Regions from separate parts of the Anoxybacillus sp. FSL W8-0104 genome, predicted to be linked through region 1. Evidence: predicted binding sites of a transcription regulator. Region 1 holds the regulator's gene; each other region holds the start of a gene.
The links. Region 1 encodes Rex, which represses fermentation and respiration genes when NADH is low (regulators of the CRP and FNR family bind a similar motif). Its sites were predicted from a motif close to TTGTGAAATATTTCACAA; they were not measured.
Positions count from the first base shown of each region.

Region 2: ric (iron-sulfur cluster repair di-iron protein) is a predicted target of Rex. The motif match lies at 1,475-1,492, and genes of this name have one in related genera.
Region 3: adhE (bifunctional acetaldehyde-CoA/alcohol dehydrogenase) is a predicted target of Rex. The motif match lies at 2,664-2,681, and genes of this name have one in related genera.
Region 4: hcp (hydroxylamine reductase) is a predicted target of Rex. The motif match lies at 2,445-2,462, and genes of this name have one in related genera.

Region 1 covers NZ_JBBOQU010000001.1:203,659-207,794, reverse strand. The annotation lists gene groL (chaperonin GroEL) at 1-8, opposite strand, end outside; gene groES (co-chaperone GroES) at 78-362, opposite strand; gene NST18_RS01205 (CPBP family intramembrane glutamic endopeptidase) at 666-1,403, shown strand; gene NST18_RS01200 (YdiK family protein) at 1,400-1,573, shown strand; gene NST18_RS01195 (redox-sensing transcriptional repressor Rex) at 1,583-2,218, opposite strand; gene NST18_RS01190 (IS1634 family transposase) at 2,588-4,136, opposite strand, start outside.
Region 2 covers NZ_JBBOQU010000001.1:1,119,758-1,123,893, forward strand. The annotation lists partial or broken gene NST18_RS06020 (GTP 3',8-cyclase MoaA) at 399-665, shown strand; gene ric (iron-sulfur cluster repair di-iron protein) at 706-1,410, opposite strand; gene NST18_RS06030 (cell wall hydrolase) at 1,689-2,276, shown strand; gene NST18_RS06035 (IS256 family transposase) at 2,857-4,023, shown strand.
Region 3 covers NZ_JBBOQU010000001.1:2,763,179-2,767,314, forward strand. The annotation lists gene adhE (bifunctional acetaldehyde-CoA/alcohol dehydrogenase) at 37-2,640, opposite strand; gene NST18_RS14775 (hypothetical protein) at 2,816-3,043, opposite strand; gene NST18_RS14780 (transcriptional regulator) at 3,133-4,136, opposite strand, start outside.
Region 4 covers NZ_JBBOQU010000001.1:1,383,905-1,388,040, forward strand. The annotation lists gene NST18_RS07395 (IS1380 family transposase) at 1-563, shown strand, start outside; gene tnpC (IS66 family transposase) at 894-2,342, opposite strand; gene hcp (hydroxylamine reductase) at 2,520-3,809, shown strand; gene NST18_RS15180 (hypothetical protein) at 3,840-3,965, opposite strand; gene NST18_RS07415 (thermonuclease family protein) at 3,946-4,136, opposite strand, start outside.

The sequences.
Region 1 (4,136 bases):
TTTGCCATACATCTTACCCCCTTGATGAAATTTTAGTTAAGTATTTTTATGTGCTTTATATGTTATCAGGCGAACGATTAACCAATCACAGCTAAAATGTCACTTTCACGCAAAATTAAGTATTCTTTTCCATCATATTTTACTTCTGTACCCGCATATTTTGAGAAGATGATGCGGTCACCAACGCTTACCTCTGGAGCTACGCGCTCACCATTATCAAGAACGCGACCTGAACCAACTGCCACAACTTTTCCTTCTTGTGGTTTTTCTTTTGCTGTGTCTGGTAAGACAATTCCGCTCGCTGTTTTTTCTTCAGTTTGAATTAATTCAATGACAATACGATCACCTAGTGGCTTCAACACGGCAAACGACCTCCTTAATTAGATTTTCGTTCCGTTATTAGCACTCATTCTTATTGAGTGCTAACACACTTATTATATTAATGAACTTTTTTTAATTTTGCAAGTAGGAAGTTAAAAATTTTTCATTAAATGATTCCCTCTTTAACATTATGTCTTTCCTTTCGAAATTCATACAAAAAATATGATAAAATGAAAAAGTATTCAATTTAGAAAGCAGAGGACGATCATTCGCTCAGCTAAGGAAGCAGACGCTTAGAAAATGCTCGTCTAAAGCTAGACAATTTGCACGAAGGGGTTGAACATGTGAAAAAGCAATATTGGTATGTCATCATTACATACGTCGCTATGCAACTATCGAGTTTAGTCGGCGTTCCTTTACTTGCGCATAGCGGATTTATTAACGCATCAAATAAAGATATAGCCATATCGATCGCTTCTGGTTACTGGGCTGTTATTAGTTTCCCGATTGCTCTTTTTCTCGTTCTTTATTTTATGAAAGAAGATATGAAATACTCATATGATCGCCATCAAGCATCGATTGGCATGTCATTCTTTTGGGCGATTGGGGGGTTTTTGCTCGCTCTTTTCGCCCAAGGCATTGCAGCTAATATTGAGATGCACCTATTTGGTGTCGAAATGGGGTCCGAAAACACGAGACGCATCGTTGAAATGGTCAAATTGACACCAGCTCTTATACTCGTTACATCAGTCGTCGGACCAATTTTAGAGGAAATCATCTTTCGGAAAATTATTTTCGGGACGTTGTATCAAAAATACAATTTTTTCTTATCAGCGCTCGTCAGTTCACTTTTATTTGCTGTTGTTCATTTAGAGTTTGAACATTTGCTCTTGTATGCGACAATGGGGTTTGTGTTCGCCTTCTTATATGTGAAAACAAAACGCATTCTCGTACCTATTGCAGCACACGTGTTGATGAACACGTTTGTCGTTGCCATACAAATATTATTCGCTGAAGAAATCGAGAAGATTATGCGCGAAGCAGAACAAATGCAATTCGTCATTTGGAGGCTGTTTTCATGAAATATGAACCACTATTTTACTTTCTAATGGGCATTTTATTTACTTATTTTGCTGTGGATAGTGCTGATGACGGCATTTGGGACGTAACAACAATGCTGTTCATCCTAATTGCAACATTTGATTTTGGCACAGCTATTCGCTCTTTATTGAAAAAAACCTCCCGCTCATAAACGGGAGGTTTATTCATTTCCGTAATGCTTTAAAAAATAAACGAGTGACTGCAATTCGACCGCTAAATCAATATGATGAACACGAATGTGTTCTGGCACATGCAGGCGAGCAGGTGTAAAGTTTAAAATCCCTTTAATCCCCTGTTGAACAAGTCGGTCAGTAATCGGTTGAGCAACTTGGGCAGGAACAGTTAAAATCGCTACGGCAATTCCCCCGAGTTTCTCCTCCAATTCATCTAAATGATAAACCGGAACCCCTCCGACTTCTGTTCCGACTTTATCTGGATCTACATCGAACGCCATCACAATTTTCGTATTATTGTTTTTGCTGAAATTGTAGTTTAAAAATGCAGTCCCTAAATTTCCAACCCCAAATAACGCCACTTCTGTCGTCTCATCTTGGTCTAACGTTTTACGAAAAAATGACAGCAAATAATTGACATTATATCCGTATCCTTTTTTTCCAAGCGCACCAAAGTATGAAAAATCTCGGCGAATCGTTGCTGAATCGACTTTTACAGCTTCGCTTAACTCCGCTGAAGATACACGTTGCTTGCCTGATGCATGCAAGTTTTTCAAAAAACGATAGTACAACGGTAGTCGCTTTGCGGTCGCCTGCGGAATTTTTGGCTGTTCATTATTCACGAGTCAATCCCCCACATTTCCTTTCACAAATAGTTAGCGCTTTCATTTTTCTCTCCTATACGTCTAAAAAATTCTTCCCACTTCTAAACTATACACTATTTTTTTCATTCTGTCTTTCCTTTGTACCCTTTATTATTATTTTTGTCAAATTTGTTATTCGTACACTAGTGTTGCCGAATATCAAGAAAGTACGTTACACTATCAAAAGAAGATTGAGGTGAGAAAGAATGATCATTTTACAACTCATATTTCGCACCTTGGTAGGGCGGAACAAAAGGATTTTTTATTCAGTTTTTTAGAATAACTTTTAAACCAACACCAAAAGCGATGGTATCCTTTTTTTACCATCGTTGGTCGTTCTTTATCCCATTAGACGTAAATGCTCTCGTCCATCCCTAATCCTTGCAGAATCCTTCGCTGCTCGTACGTGAGCGGTTGACCTAACGCGCGTTGAATTCGTCCATCCGGCAGTTCCAACAGGACGACTCTGACATACCAAAACAATTGAAAAATCGCTTGTCCGGTCGGTCGGGTCAGTTTCCGGCCTCCCGCGCCCTTTAATGGGTGTTCCGGGGTGATGAACTGACGCACCCGGCGCTGGAAGACGCGGTAAATCGCCAAGGCCAACAGAAACAAATAGCCCAATACCGCGACCCGTTCCGGTTTTTTTACGTAAATCTCATCCGTAAAGAACGGGTCTTTCAAGAAAGAGAAGTTCATTTCCACCGAGATTTGGCCTTTATACAACTTCAAGATCTCTTTCGCATCCATCGGTTGACCTTTCCATTCCTCCGGAACTGTCGTGACAAGGACAAACCGGGACGCTTTCCGTCTCGCCTGTTCCCACGCATCTTGGTCGAATTCCACGTTCAAGCGAAGGGCGTACAGCGTTTCCATGTCCGGTTCCGCCCCTTTTTTCGGACGTCCGCGCCGTTTTTTCGGACGCACGATCGCTTCGACCGACGCCTCGACGCGATGGAACCGGAGACGAAGGGACGTCTTTAGAGACGCTAGGGCTTGTTCGGCGTCTTCCCGGCACGAAAACAGACGGCTTTCCCACTGGGTTTGTTTCTGCCGAAGAAGCTCTGCTTCTTGGTTTCGCTCTTTTTCGAGCGTCTTTCCTTTTCGTTGGTCGAGCGCGCTGGATTCAACGACGATCAACCGGACCGAATGACCTTCGTACGTCGATGTCGTTTCCCACACCCGGTAGGTGGCTCCGTTTTTCTCCGCTAAGGAGAACGGATCGCTCCACGGCGTGTCTTGGGCATCAGCTTTAGCCAGCGCGGTTTTGACGATCCGGAGCGAAGAAGGGCCTCTTGTGATCAAAAAGGCGTTGGCGGCCTTCGTTTGCGCCAGTGTGTCTTTCGTCATGGCGGCAGAATCGGCAACATAAATCCATTCATCTTCGATCTTCGCCTGCTTCAGCTGTTTCTGCACACGGGACAACACCTCGGGATTCCACGTCTTATCCGGCAGGTTGCCGTCGTGTACATCGCCATAAAACGGGATGCCATCCTCGTTGCCAATCAGCCCAAATCCGATCTGCTTTTGCCAACGATGATGCCGGTTGTAGCCATGCGTAATCTGCAAGGCATCCGGCGAGGCCGATTCATACGCGCCATAAACGGTCTTGTCCGTCGTATCGGCGTGGAAGACGCGAAGAGAGAGGCCTTCTTTCTTGTAGATCTGCACGAGGCAAGACGAAAGGACTTGATGGATATTCGCCTCATACAGGCGATCCAAATGACGCGCGATGGCATCGTCGTTGAACCAAGACGGCTCCAGCCCTGGCCGAATCAGCTTCGGCAAATCGATGTCATGCGCCCATTGTTCCAAATGAACGAGCGCTTGCCGGCCGCTCAAGATATCCAGAACGATTAGTTTGACGATATCGCTGGCTCGAGTTTGGCATTGCGGA
Region 2 (4,136 bases), 920 kb from region 1:
AAGCAAAATTTTACGTTGTTTTCTATTGAGAAGCTGTGACATAAATCATAACTTTTCGTGAACGTGTGACGAAAATCATAGGGAACGTTTGCGACATCTCACATAACGGAACATTTTTCAGCGCTACAACGAGAACGAAAGAACGAAAAGGAAGGTGGAGGGATATGGAAATAAACCGGAACGTTCGCGCATCGGTCGCTCGTTCAACGCAAAACAGCTTTTTAAAGTCTGTCTTTTTGTAGAATGTTTTCGGACGTTGTTTTTCCAATTGATATGGTATACTTGTTCGTAATACCGTTTTTGTTGTGTGGGCGATGTCACAGAGCGATGAACGGTTGTTTCCTATAGTGAAAATAGAACGATGCGTAAAATAATGATGGATAAAGAATTTATGCTTGGTCGGCTTTATTTCCTTGGTGACGGAATCTTTTTGCCAAAGCTGTACACGAGCGCGCATTGCTGCTAATGGGACGCTTTATATGTGCTTGTTCGCTACGGAAGGGGTATCATTGAAACAACTGTTGCGCCAAGGAGCAGATCGAACAGCGCTGAAACAGCTTATTGTTGATACGTGGAACAAGCGAACCGATCGTTATTCGGATGAGCGAACGGAGCAAACCGCGAAAATGCGCAAGAAAATCGAAATGTCCTATATTGGTGGATAAAAAATGGGATCGCTTTTATCAAGCGATCCTGTTTTACTGATTATTTCGCATTAGCAAGAATGCGTGGAAAGAGAATATTGTTTTCAAGATGAATATGAGTGAATAGATCTTCCTCTAGCGCTTCAAGCCGATTGTAAACTAGTCGATACGTTCCACATGCATCAAAAGGTGGTGTAAAATCGTTCGTGATTTTGCGAATTTCTTTAATAATATCTCCTGCCGTATCGTGTTCGGTAACAAGTTCTTCAATAACTTCTCTCATCGCTTGTTCATTTTCTTTTGTCGGATATTGTTCGAATTGGATGATTAATGGAAATGCTTTTGTTTCTTCTTTCATTAAATGTTGCTCTAGATCGGCTTTTAAATCGTTGAACAGTTTATGCACTTGCACTAAATGCGGCTGTTCTGGTCCGTGCACGCGCAATACTTTTGTCACGTACGGGCTGAGCTGTGGCAATTCCTCCATTAAAAAACGGTGGTGTTTTTGGATAATATGATCGATTAATTCTGTATAGGAAGCCTCCATCCAGTTTTTTTCTACCTTTTCGAGCGATTTTTCATACAGTGATTGTAGCTCGCTTAAAATTGTTTCTATATCTAATTGTTTTTCAGCGAGCACTTCAGATAAGGAACGATTTCCACCACAACAAAAATCAATTTTATATGCTTTAAACAAATCGCCCGCTTTTGGGAACATCGCCACAATTTCACCGACCGTCGATTGTGCATTGAATATATTTTCCATAATTTTCTCCTCCGAAATGTATTGATATTTACAATGTAATCATATCTTCTTTTTTGTCTGTTTGTTGTGATGCTCATCACATGATTCTTGTGATTTTGGAAAAAACTTTGACAAATAAACTGTTCATATTGAAAGTATAATAGTTTATGAATAAATTTCCATATACCTTCTCGGGCTTTGAGCGCCATATGATCCGGGTGTTTTCCATAAATTAGATAATGATAGATTGCTAAATCCCTGCTAGTCTTATAAGCGAGCAACGGACTAGGAGGGATAACATGAGGAGATTATTAGCACTTGCTTCTATGTTTGTAGTTGCTTTTTGTTTTTCAACAAATGAAGTAGCTGCACAAACGACAGTTCATTATGTAAAGCCAGGTGAAACGTTTTGGACGATTGCAAAAAGTTACAATGTTTCATTGCTAGAGCTTCAACGAATCAATCATAAACAAACGGATGTTTTATTCGTTGGGGAAACGTTGCGTATCCCACAGCCGATCTCTCAAGCTGATAAAGACTTATTAGCTCGTCTCGTTCATGCAGAAGCAAAAGGGGAACCATATGCAGGAAAAGTAGCGGTGGCAACTGTCGTTTTGAACCGTGTCGATCATCCAAATTTCCCAAATACGATTCGTCAAGTCATTTATGATCGTTCAGGAGGATATTATGCGTTTACTCCTGTACAAAATGGCGAGATTAACAAACCAGCAGATCGTGAAGCATATCGAGCGGTTGAAGAAGCCATTGCTTTTCGCGGTTTAGGAAGCGGATCATTATATTTTTACAATCCAAAAACGGCGAAAAGCGAATGGATCCGCTCGCGCCAAGTGACAGTTGTGATTGGAAACCATGTATTTGCGAAATAGTTTTTTTCTATGTAGTTGGAGAGCGCTGAAAAAGTTCACGAGAACTGTGAACTTTTTCAGCCTTTTTTATTTCTGGTGATTTAAGTCTATATCTTGAGATTGAAGAGGATCTGCTTTTTCACGTTTTAGATTATGACAGTGATTCAAACTCCTGTACGTGTGGGACCCCATGTAACGTGCAAAACGTAGCTGGTGGAGTTTTTTACTTTCCGAAAAACTTCGTTCAATGGGGAAAGGCCGAATAAGTTCAAAGACTTTCCTATTTCCTCAAAGACCTCTCGATGAATCGAAACTTGTAATACTTGATTGTTTTTTTCTTCCGCTGCAGGGCAACTAAATTCGTAACTTTTTTAATTCCGACTCATAGTACATACTCGACATTATTCGACTAATGTGGGAAATATCGTGCCCGAAAAGGTGAACATAAAGCGGAGTACATACTCGACATTATTCGACTAATGTGCAGAAAAAATGATGATGTATAAAATTTTGTGTAAAGCATTTTACTAGACCAAAAGAAAAAAGGTAGGGTATTCTCTGATTGGACGAAAAACATTCCAGAGAAAGGAGTACCCTACCTATGTCTAAAAGTATACCGAATGTAGACTGGGCAAATCAACTGGAAAGTGTCATTCGTCAGTTTGTGAAGGAAAAATTAGAGCTGATTATGCGGGAAGAAATCAAACATTTCCTCGAAATCGAACAGGCGGACACATCCAATATGAGAAACGGCTACTATCAACGAAATCTAGATACGCAATATGGCCGGATTGAAGGCCTTTTGGTCCCAAGAGATCGAAATGGGGAATTTCAAACGCAGCTGTTTGCCCCTTACCAACGTCATACTGGTTGGCTCGAGGAAGCCGTCATCAAAATGTATCAAAGTGGCATGAGTACGAGGGAAATTGGCAAGTTTATCGAACGAATTTTAGGAAATGCCTATTCTCCAACGACAATCAGTCGTATTACCGATGTAGTGAAGGAAGACATCGAGAAATGGCACAATCGTCCTCTACATCAGCGTTATTCGGTTTTATATTTGGATGGTTTATACGTAAAACTTCGTCGCGAAACCGTGGAGAAAGAAGTCATTTATGTGGTGTTAGGGGTGAACGAAGAAGGATATCGCGAAATTCTTGATTTCTTTGTGGGAGGACAAGAAAGCGCCTATGTATGGCAGGAAATTCTTCAACACCTCTATCAAAGAGGCGTCAAGGAAGTGCTTCTGGGCGTATTCGATGGACTACCGGGGTTGGAGGAAGCCTTGAAGGCGGTTTATCCGAAAGCCGATGTGCAGCGTTGTGTCGTTCACAAAGTACGTAATACCTTAAATCGTGTTCGGAAAAAAGATCAATTCGAAGTGGCAGAGGATCTCAAACTGATTTATCGCGCACCGAATAAGGAGATAGCGTTACAGATGTTTCAACAGTTTGAGTCGAAATGGTCCAGCAAGTACCCGAGAGAAGTCCAATCTTGGGCCAATGAGTTGGATGTCCTCCTTACATTTATGGATTATCCAAGCAGTATTCGAAGTGTGATTTACACGACCAATGCCATCGAACGAACGATCAAGGAAATTCGGAAACGTCTAAAACCGATGAACAGTTTGAGCAGTTTAGAAGCCGCGGAAAAAGTCGTGTATTTGACCATCCAAGATTTTAATGAGAAATGGGCAGGGCGAAAGTTAAGAGGATTTGCCGAAGCACAGGAAGCCCTCGAGCGAATGTTTGAAGAACGTTATCATTAACCAAATAATGTAAATAAATGAGATAAGGGGATTCTCCCTTTCCACACAAGAGACTGAATATTCAGTCTCTTGTGTGGAGAAAATCAGTCCCCTATCAATTCAAATCCATTTCA
Region 3 (4,136 bases), 2.6 Mb from region 1:
AGAACAACTTTAAATTCTTCCGTATTTAACTAACTGCTAAACCCCTTTATACGCTTGACGATAAATGTCAGCGAGGTCGCTCACTAACGGCAATTTTGGATTGGCTGTTGTACATTGATCTTCAAACGCTAATTCAGCGAGTTGTTCGACTTTGCTTTCAAACTCTTCTTTTTTCACACCTGTAGCTGCGATGCTTAGCGGCATATCGAGTTCTTTCGCGAGCTTAATGATTGCTTGAACAAGGCTTTCGACACCTTCTTCTGTCGTTTTTGCTGGCAATCCAAGCAGGCGAGCAATTTGAGCATAACGTTGATCAGCTACGAAATGTTCATACTTCGGAAACGCTGTAAACTTCTTCGGTTTTTGCGCGTTGTAACGAATGACATGCGGCATTAAAATTGTGTTCGCACGTCCGTGTGGGATATGGAATTCTGCCCCAAGTTTATGCGCTAAACTATGGTTAATGCCTAAAAATGCGTTCGCAAATGCCATACCAGCGATCGTTGATGCGTTATGCATTTTTTCACGCGCGACTTCATCGTTGCCGTTTTTATATGCGCGCGGCAAGTATTCAAAGACGAGTTGAATCGCTTTTAATGCTAATCCGTCTGTATAGTCGTTCGCCATGTTCGATACGTACGCTTCAATCGCATGTGTTAATACGTCCATACCTGTATCCGCTGTAATATGTTTTGGCATCGTCATGACGAATTGTGGGTCAACGATGGCGACATCTGGTGTTAACTCATAATCAGCGAGCGGATATTTGACGTTATTTTTCTTATCTGTAATGACCGCAAACGATGTCACTTCTGAACCTGTACCAGACGTTGTTGGAATCGCGACAAATTGCGCTTTTTGACCGAGTTTTGGATATTTAAATACGCGTTTACGAATATCTAAAAACTTTTGTTTTAAGCCATTAAAGTCGGTATTTGGATGTTCATAGAACAGCCACATCGCTTTCGCCGCGTCCATCGCCGAACCACCGCCGAGCGCGATGATGACGTCTGGCTGGAACGCATGCATCATGTCGGCACCTTTCATCACTGTTTCAATTGATGGATCTGGTTCAACTTCTGAGAAAATTTCGCAATGCACATAATCTGGACGTTTACGCAAATAGTATAACACTTTATCGACATAGCCGAGCTTCACCATACCTGGGTCTGTAACGATAAAGGCACGTGAGATGTTTGGCATTTTCGCTAAATATTGTGTCGCATGTTTTTCAAAGTAAATTTTTGGCGGAACTTTAAACCATTGCATGTTTACATTCCTTCTCGCTAATTTTTTAATGTTAATTAAATGTGTCGCACCGACGTTTGTCGAAACCGAGTTGCCTCCGAACGTACCGCAACCGAGCGTCAATGACGGAATGTATGCGTTGTAAATATCACCGATCGCCCCTTGTGAAGATGGTGCATTAGAGATGATTCGTCCTGCTTTCATTCGCTTACCGAATTCAAGAATGACGTCTTGATTTTCTGAATGAATGACAGCGGAGTGGCCAAGTCCACCGAACTCAAGCATTTCTTCTGCTCGTTTTAACCCTTCTTCTGTGCTATTCACCTTATAGCACGCCAATACAGGACTTAATTTTTCACGAGAAAGCGGCTCTTGCGGACCGACGCTTTTTAATTCTGCGACAAGAATTTTCGTATCAACTGGAACGTCCACACCGGCCATTTTTGCAATTTCATATGCTGGTTTACCGACAATATTCGGATTGACTGCACACGTATTTTCATTGATAACAAGCTTTTCAACTTTTTTCTTTTCTTCTTCGTTTAAGAAATAGCACTTATTTGCGATCATTTCGTTTTTCACCGCATCATAAATCTCTTTATCAATAATGACCGCTTGTTCAGATGCACAAATCATTCCGTTATCAAACGTTTTTGAAAGAATAAGGTCGTTCACCGCGCGTTTAATATTTGCTGTTTTCTCAATATAGCAAGGCACGTTACCAGGTCCAACCCCTAATGCTGGCTTTCCTGAGCTATATGCCGCTTTCACCATGCCTGCTCCACCTGTCGCAAGAATAAGCGAAACACCAGGGTGATGCATCAATTGTTGCGTCGCTTCGACAGAAGGAGTTTCAATCCATTGAATACAATGTTCTGGCGCACCCGCAGCAATGGCTGCATCGCGCAAAATACGTGCTGCTTCACTGCTACATTTTTGCGCAGATGGGTGGAACGCAAAAATGATTGGATTGCGCGTTTTAATAGAAATGAGCGCTTTAAACATTGTTGTTGAAGTCGGGTTCGTGACTGGGGTTACCCCGGCGATGACGCCTACTGGCTCTGCAATTTCAATGACGCCTTCCTGTTCATTTTCGCGAATAACGCCGACGGTTTTATCATATTTGATGTTATGATAAATGTATTCTGTCGCAAAAATGTTTTTAATAATTTTATCTTCATACACGCCGCGCTTTGTTTCTTCAATGGCTAGTTTCGCTAAATACATATGTTTATCAAGCCCAGCTAACGCCATTTGTTTAACAATATGATCAATCGTTTCTTGATCGTAATCACGAAACGCTTTAAGCGCTTTTTGAGCATTAGCAACGAGCGTATCAATCATTTTTGTAACTTCTTTCTTTTGGTCTAATACTTTTTCCTCCACAGCCATATAAGCCCCTCCCATAATCATTTTTGTGAAAAGATTCACAAATTAGTTGAAAATAAAAATGTGATTGTTTTCACATTTTTATTTTAATGAATTAGGTTTTGTTTGTGTGTGTCAACTTTGTGAAATATTGAGCAAATGTATTTTGTAAGAAAACTGCTTCTTGGAAAAGAAGCAGCTATTCACATACGGGATTGCGTGGAATCTTCGTAAACGAAATATCGTTGTACATACGCGTATTCCGTTTAACGATCACGACGTAGTTAACCGTCCATATATAAGAAGGAATATCTTGATCATCTTCAAACATCATCGCTTCAAATTCATCGCCAATCATCTTTTCGAATAATCCCAATGTATATGTTTCTGCATCTGTCGAAAAGTCTCTCCATTCACATATAAGCATCAGCCGTCACCTCAACTTTTCTGTTGTTACCATCATTGTAACATGATTTTTTATTTTTAGATTGTGAAACATTGAACAAATCATGAATATTACTTATTCGTTATATATGCCTGTCTCGGGTGATTCAGTTGTTCTGGATACTTCAAACGCATTTTCCCTTCCGCTAATAACTTTCCTAAATAATTGTTGCGCAGCCCGTCTGGCGTTCGATCTAATAAATAAGCTAATTCTTTTAACATTAATGGCCGATGGGCACATAGTTGCAAAATGACTTCTTCCATCTTTGCCGGTGCAAGCCTTTTTTTCTTACGCGCAATCTCAGCAATACTCCAGAGCTCTTGATCGATATTCGTTTCTTCTTCATTATTTACGGAGTTGGTTAGATTATTTATAGAGTTTTGGTCGCTATTACAGGAGTTATTTTCGCTAATTACGGAGTTAGGTCCGCTATTTACGCAGTTAGATTCTTTGTTTACGGACTCTAACTCTTTATTTATGGACTCTAACTCACTATTTATGGAGTTTTCGTCGCTATTATAGGAGTTTTCGTCGTTATTTATGGAGTCGGCTAGCTCTAGATTGTCTGACCAATCACATATCATCTCTAGATCATCGTCTTGTTTATGTCTTTCTGGAAAGGACACGATTGGTAATGTTATGACCGTCCGCTCCTGGAAATCGTATTGATCAATGACAGGTTGTTGCAAGCAAATCGTTTCGATCGTTTTCAAACCGACTCCAGCTCGTTTGCAAAAATGAATGTAAATAAACATTTTAAACACATTCGGATTACGCAAATGGCTAACACCGCCGCTAAATGCTTGTTCTAAAGGAATACCGAAAAGCCCGGGATTAGAAAATTGCACATATGAGCGTTGCCGTTCGACAATAATGCCCCCATCACCGTTGTAATCGGCATGAACAATCGCATTAACGAGCGCCTCATGCATAGCTTCTTTTTCAGCTTCTGATCCATCTTTTAGCTCGTTCATTACTTTAAAATAAAAATCGTAAATATTTCCCGACCACGTTCCGTCTTGGGATGTGAAACGATTTGACCAAAGCATATCGTCATCATATTCGCGATATTCTA
Region 4 (4,136 bases), 1.2 Mb from region 1:
GACAAACAGAAGGAGTACAAACGTATGAGTTATGCCTTCCACAGACAGCAGCAATCGATGGACACACGTATACGTACGTTCAAGTCACCCAAGTGACGGAACGAACGATGGAACGAAATGGACAGCTGATGCTCGTTCCTGATTACGAAGTCGAAAGCTACTGGGTGCGCCTCGAAGGATACGAGCATGTTCGAATGAGTGATGTGCTCGCATTGTATCACGATCATGCGACATGCGAACAGTTTCATAGCGAACTGAAAAGCGACTTAGATTTAGAGCGACTTCCATCAGGGAAGATGAAAACGAATGCGCTCGTGTTAGTCATGGGAGCATTCGTGTACAACCTTCTTCGCCTGATTGGACAAGATCTATTAAGCGATCCGAGACATCCATTACATCATAAAGTGAAACGCCGCCGCATCAAGACGATCATTCAGACGGTGATCACGATGGCAGGTCGACTCGTCCGCCGATCACGACAGATCTGGATGAAACTGACGCGAAGGAGTGGGTACAGTATACTCCTACTGAATGTGTATCAAAAATGGAAAGAGGCAAGATAACAAACAGATGTTCGGGTACTCATATCCATCACTCCCCCCTGTACTTTTTTTGTCTCTTTTTTGGTTTGTATCTCCATAAAAGAGGATTTATCTCGTTTTCAAACATGAAAGTGGTGCAGGGAATCATCAAAAAAAGGGATGTATGGATCATATATCCATAGAACTAACACCAAAATCAAAGTTGATTTCCAACCATCACGGATTCAGGTCTTGATTCAATATGGATTATTGTCAAATTCCGTTCACATTTTTGTATGGTAACTATTCACCCCGATAGTAGTATGTAAAGAAGCGCAACACAAATAGGGCATCCCCGTAATAGAAAATGCCCTAAGTGGTAGAAAGAACACGATCGAGCGTGTCGCCTGTCAACAGAAGACATAACGAATCCCACACGTTTTTTTCGTGTTTCGTCAGTGTGGAAACGATACTTCTTGTGATACAAAAAGACTGGGCGAATGTTTCTTCGCGAAATGTACCCGAAATGTTCTCTTTCACTTTGACCATGCGAAGATCGCGTTCGGCTTGGTTGTTGTCAAAGGGAACATGCACTTCACGTAAGAAACGCAACGCTTCTTCCTTTCGTTTCTGAAGCCGTCGAACAAAAGCGAGTGCTTTTTTCGGAAGAGGCGTCGCCGTTTCCAATCGGTGTTGTGCTCTTTCTAGGATGCGATCATACACTCGTTCCCATCGTTTCGCTTCTTCTTCGGAAAGCGCACCGTGATGAGCTTCGACGGCCTGTTTGGCGGCTAACAGAAACGTCGTCATGCGCGATGCCCATATATGCCCTTGTTCGATGAAACCCTTCAATTCACGCAAATGATGGGCGTGACAAAGGGCATGGATGGCTTGTGTGTATTTCGTATACGTAACGAACCCATCGTGCATCATCGTCCCTTGATATCGCGGAAGAATCCCGATGTCATCGGTCGCTTTCTTTCCATGAGAAACGTGAGGAGCCAAGTACGTATATTTCGATGTACACGCGACATGCACCCATGCGAGTTTTCCATTGATGCGCAAACTCGTTTCATCGACATGCAGGATGTTGGATTCAAGTAAGGCGTCTTCGATGACGTCCATATTTGATTCCAGCGCTTCGCGTCCTCGTTTCACCATATTGGCAAGAGTTCCCGTACTAATCGAGTGTTGATATAACGCTTCGATTGTATCACTTAAACGCTTGTACGGGATCAATTGGATATGATGTAAATAAACAACGAGCGCCGTGAGCCGTGGACCGTATTGCACATGATTCGTGACATGGGATGGGAATTCGGCTTGTTGAACACATCGACAATGCGGACACGATTTCACTTCACGTTCATGTTGTGTCACCTCGATCGCCACAGGAGGGACATCAAACACTTGACGGATATCGACTTTGAACGGTTTGACGTCACGCAAAGAAACCCCACATCCTTGACACGTATGCACACGGTGGACGACACGATGATGTGGATGTTCCACTTGACGGAGCGTCGTTCCTTGATGTCCTTCTTGTCCGCCTGGCTTGTTGCCAGATGGTTGACGAGAAGAACGTGTGTTGGCAAAACGGTCAGAAGATGGGGGCAAATGGCTATTAGAGCTGTTTTTTTTCGTGCGTGCTTCCAGCTCTTGAACACGGTACTTCAGTTGTTCATTTTCTTTGCGTAGTTGTTTGTTTTCGTGACGCAAATGTTCATTTTCTTGAACGAGTTGATGAATGAGCTGTTTTTGTTGTTGAACTTTGCCGATTAAGCTTTCAACTGTAAATACAGCTTGTTGTACCGTCAACATGCGATTCACCTCCTTGTCTATCAGTATTCACATCATAGACAAGGAAAGAAGAAAATATTCAGCTCACTTTATGATGTGGCTGAATAGTTACTTTGTATGAAAGTGTGATATGTATCACTTACGACGTACATATTTTCTCCTATTGTTAAAGTGTCAATAAGAAAAGGAGGGGTCATCATGTTTTGTCATCAATGTGAACAAACACCAACAGGGGGATGTACTGTTGTTGGAGTTTGCGGGAAAGATGAAACAATTGCAAGTTTGCAAGATACGATCGTATTTGCATTAAAAGGAATTGCAGCATATCGCACGCATGCCCATCAACTTGGGTATACCGATCCGTTCGTTGATACAACGACACATGAAGCGTTATATATGACGTTAACAAACTCTAACTTTAACGTACAAGAACATATAGACATGGCGATGAAAGTCGGAAGAGCAGCCATTCGCGTAATGGAACTACTCGATCGAGCACATACAGAACGACTTGGCATTCCTCAACCTGTTCGTGTAACGCAAAATAGAATTGAAGGAAAATGTATTCTCGTTACAGGACATAACTTATTTGCCCTTGAACAACTATTAAAACAAACAGAAGGAAAAGGAATTAACATTTACACACATTCCGAAATGCTTCCAGCACATGGTTACCCACAATTAAAAAAATATAAACATCTGAAAGGAAATGTCGGAAAAGCATGGTACGATCAACGTCGCCTATTTGAAAAATTCCCTGGTGCTATTTTAGCGACAACAAACTGTGTCATGCCGATAAAAGGTTCATATGCTGATCGCATGTTTTCATATGATGTAGCCGGATTAGAACATGTGCAAAAAATCGAAAACGATGATTTCACGCCGTTAATTGAGAAAGCGCTACAACTTCCAGAAGCAAACATTGAATCGGATGAAACGTTAGTGACTGGTTTCCATCACGAAACTGTAATTCAAATTTCACCAGAAATTATTCAAGCTGTAAAAGAAGGAAAAATTGAACGCTTTTTCGTTATCGCAGGTTGCGACGCTCCTGGAAAAGGCGGTGAATATTATCGCACGTTAGCTACATCGTTACCGAAAAACACTGTCATTTTAACGACATCCTGTGGGAAATTCCGCTTTAACGATGTCGACTACGGGGTTGTTCCTGGCACGAACATTCCACGATATATTGATTTAGGGCAATGCAACAACTCGATTTCGACTGTCAAAATTGCAATGGCGCTTGCGGAAGCATTCGGCTGTGAGGTCAATGAGTTACCGGTCAGCATCGTTCTTTCATGGTTTGAACAAAAAGCAGTTGCAATCTTACTCGGATTGTTTAGTTTAGGCATTCAAGACATTCGAATTGGACCGAAAGCACCGCACTTTATTTCTGAAAGTGTGTTACGCGTCCTACAAGACATGTTCGGTCTCAAACTTATCGGCGATGTAGAAGAAGATATGCAAGCGATGCTCGCACATTAAAAGGGCTGTTTCATCCAGCCCTTTTCACATTTACGAAGCTTTATTTAACCATACACTCATATTAAATCCTTCTTCTGTCACGTATCCATCGACACTCCATATTCGTTTTTTTGCTTTTTTTGCTTTTTCTTGTGCTTTATACAATTTTTTTTGCATATTTTGTGTCCGGTTCAAATACGTAAGCAACACGCGCAAACCCTTCTTGTACAATTTTTTCTTGGTATAAAGTTCCATCCTCTAACCATATGTACGCAAGCAATCGACCATAACGATCGTACGGTTGTTCTTTTGCGCTTAGTTCAACTGTCACTTTTTTGTGAAGCAAAA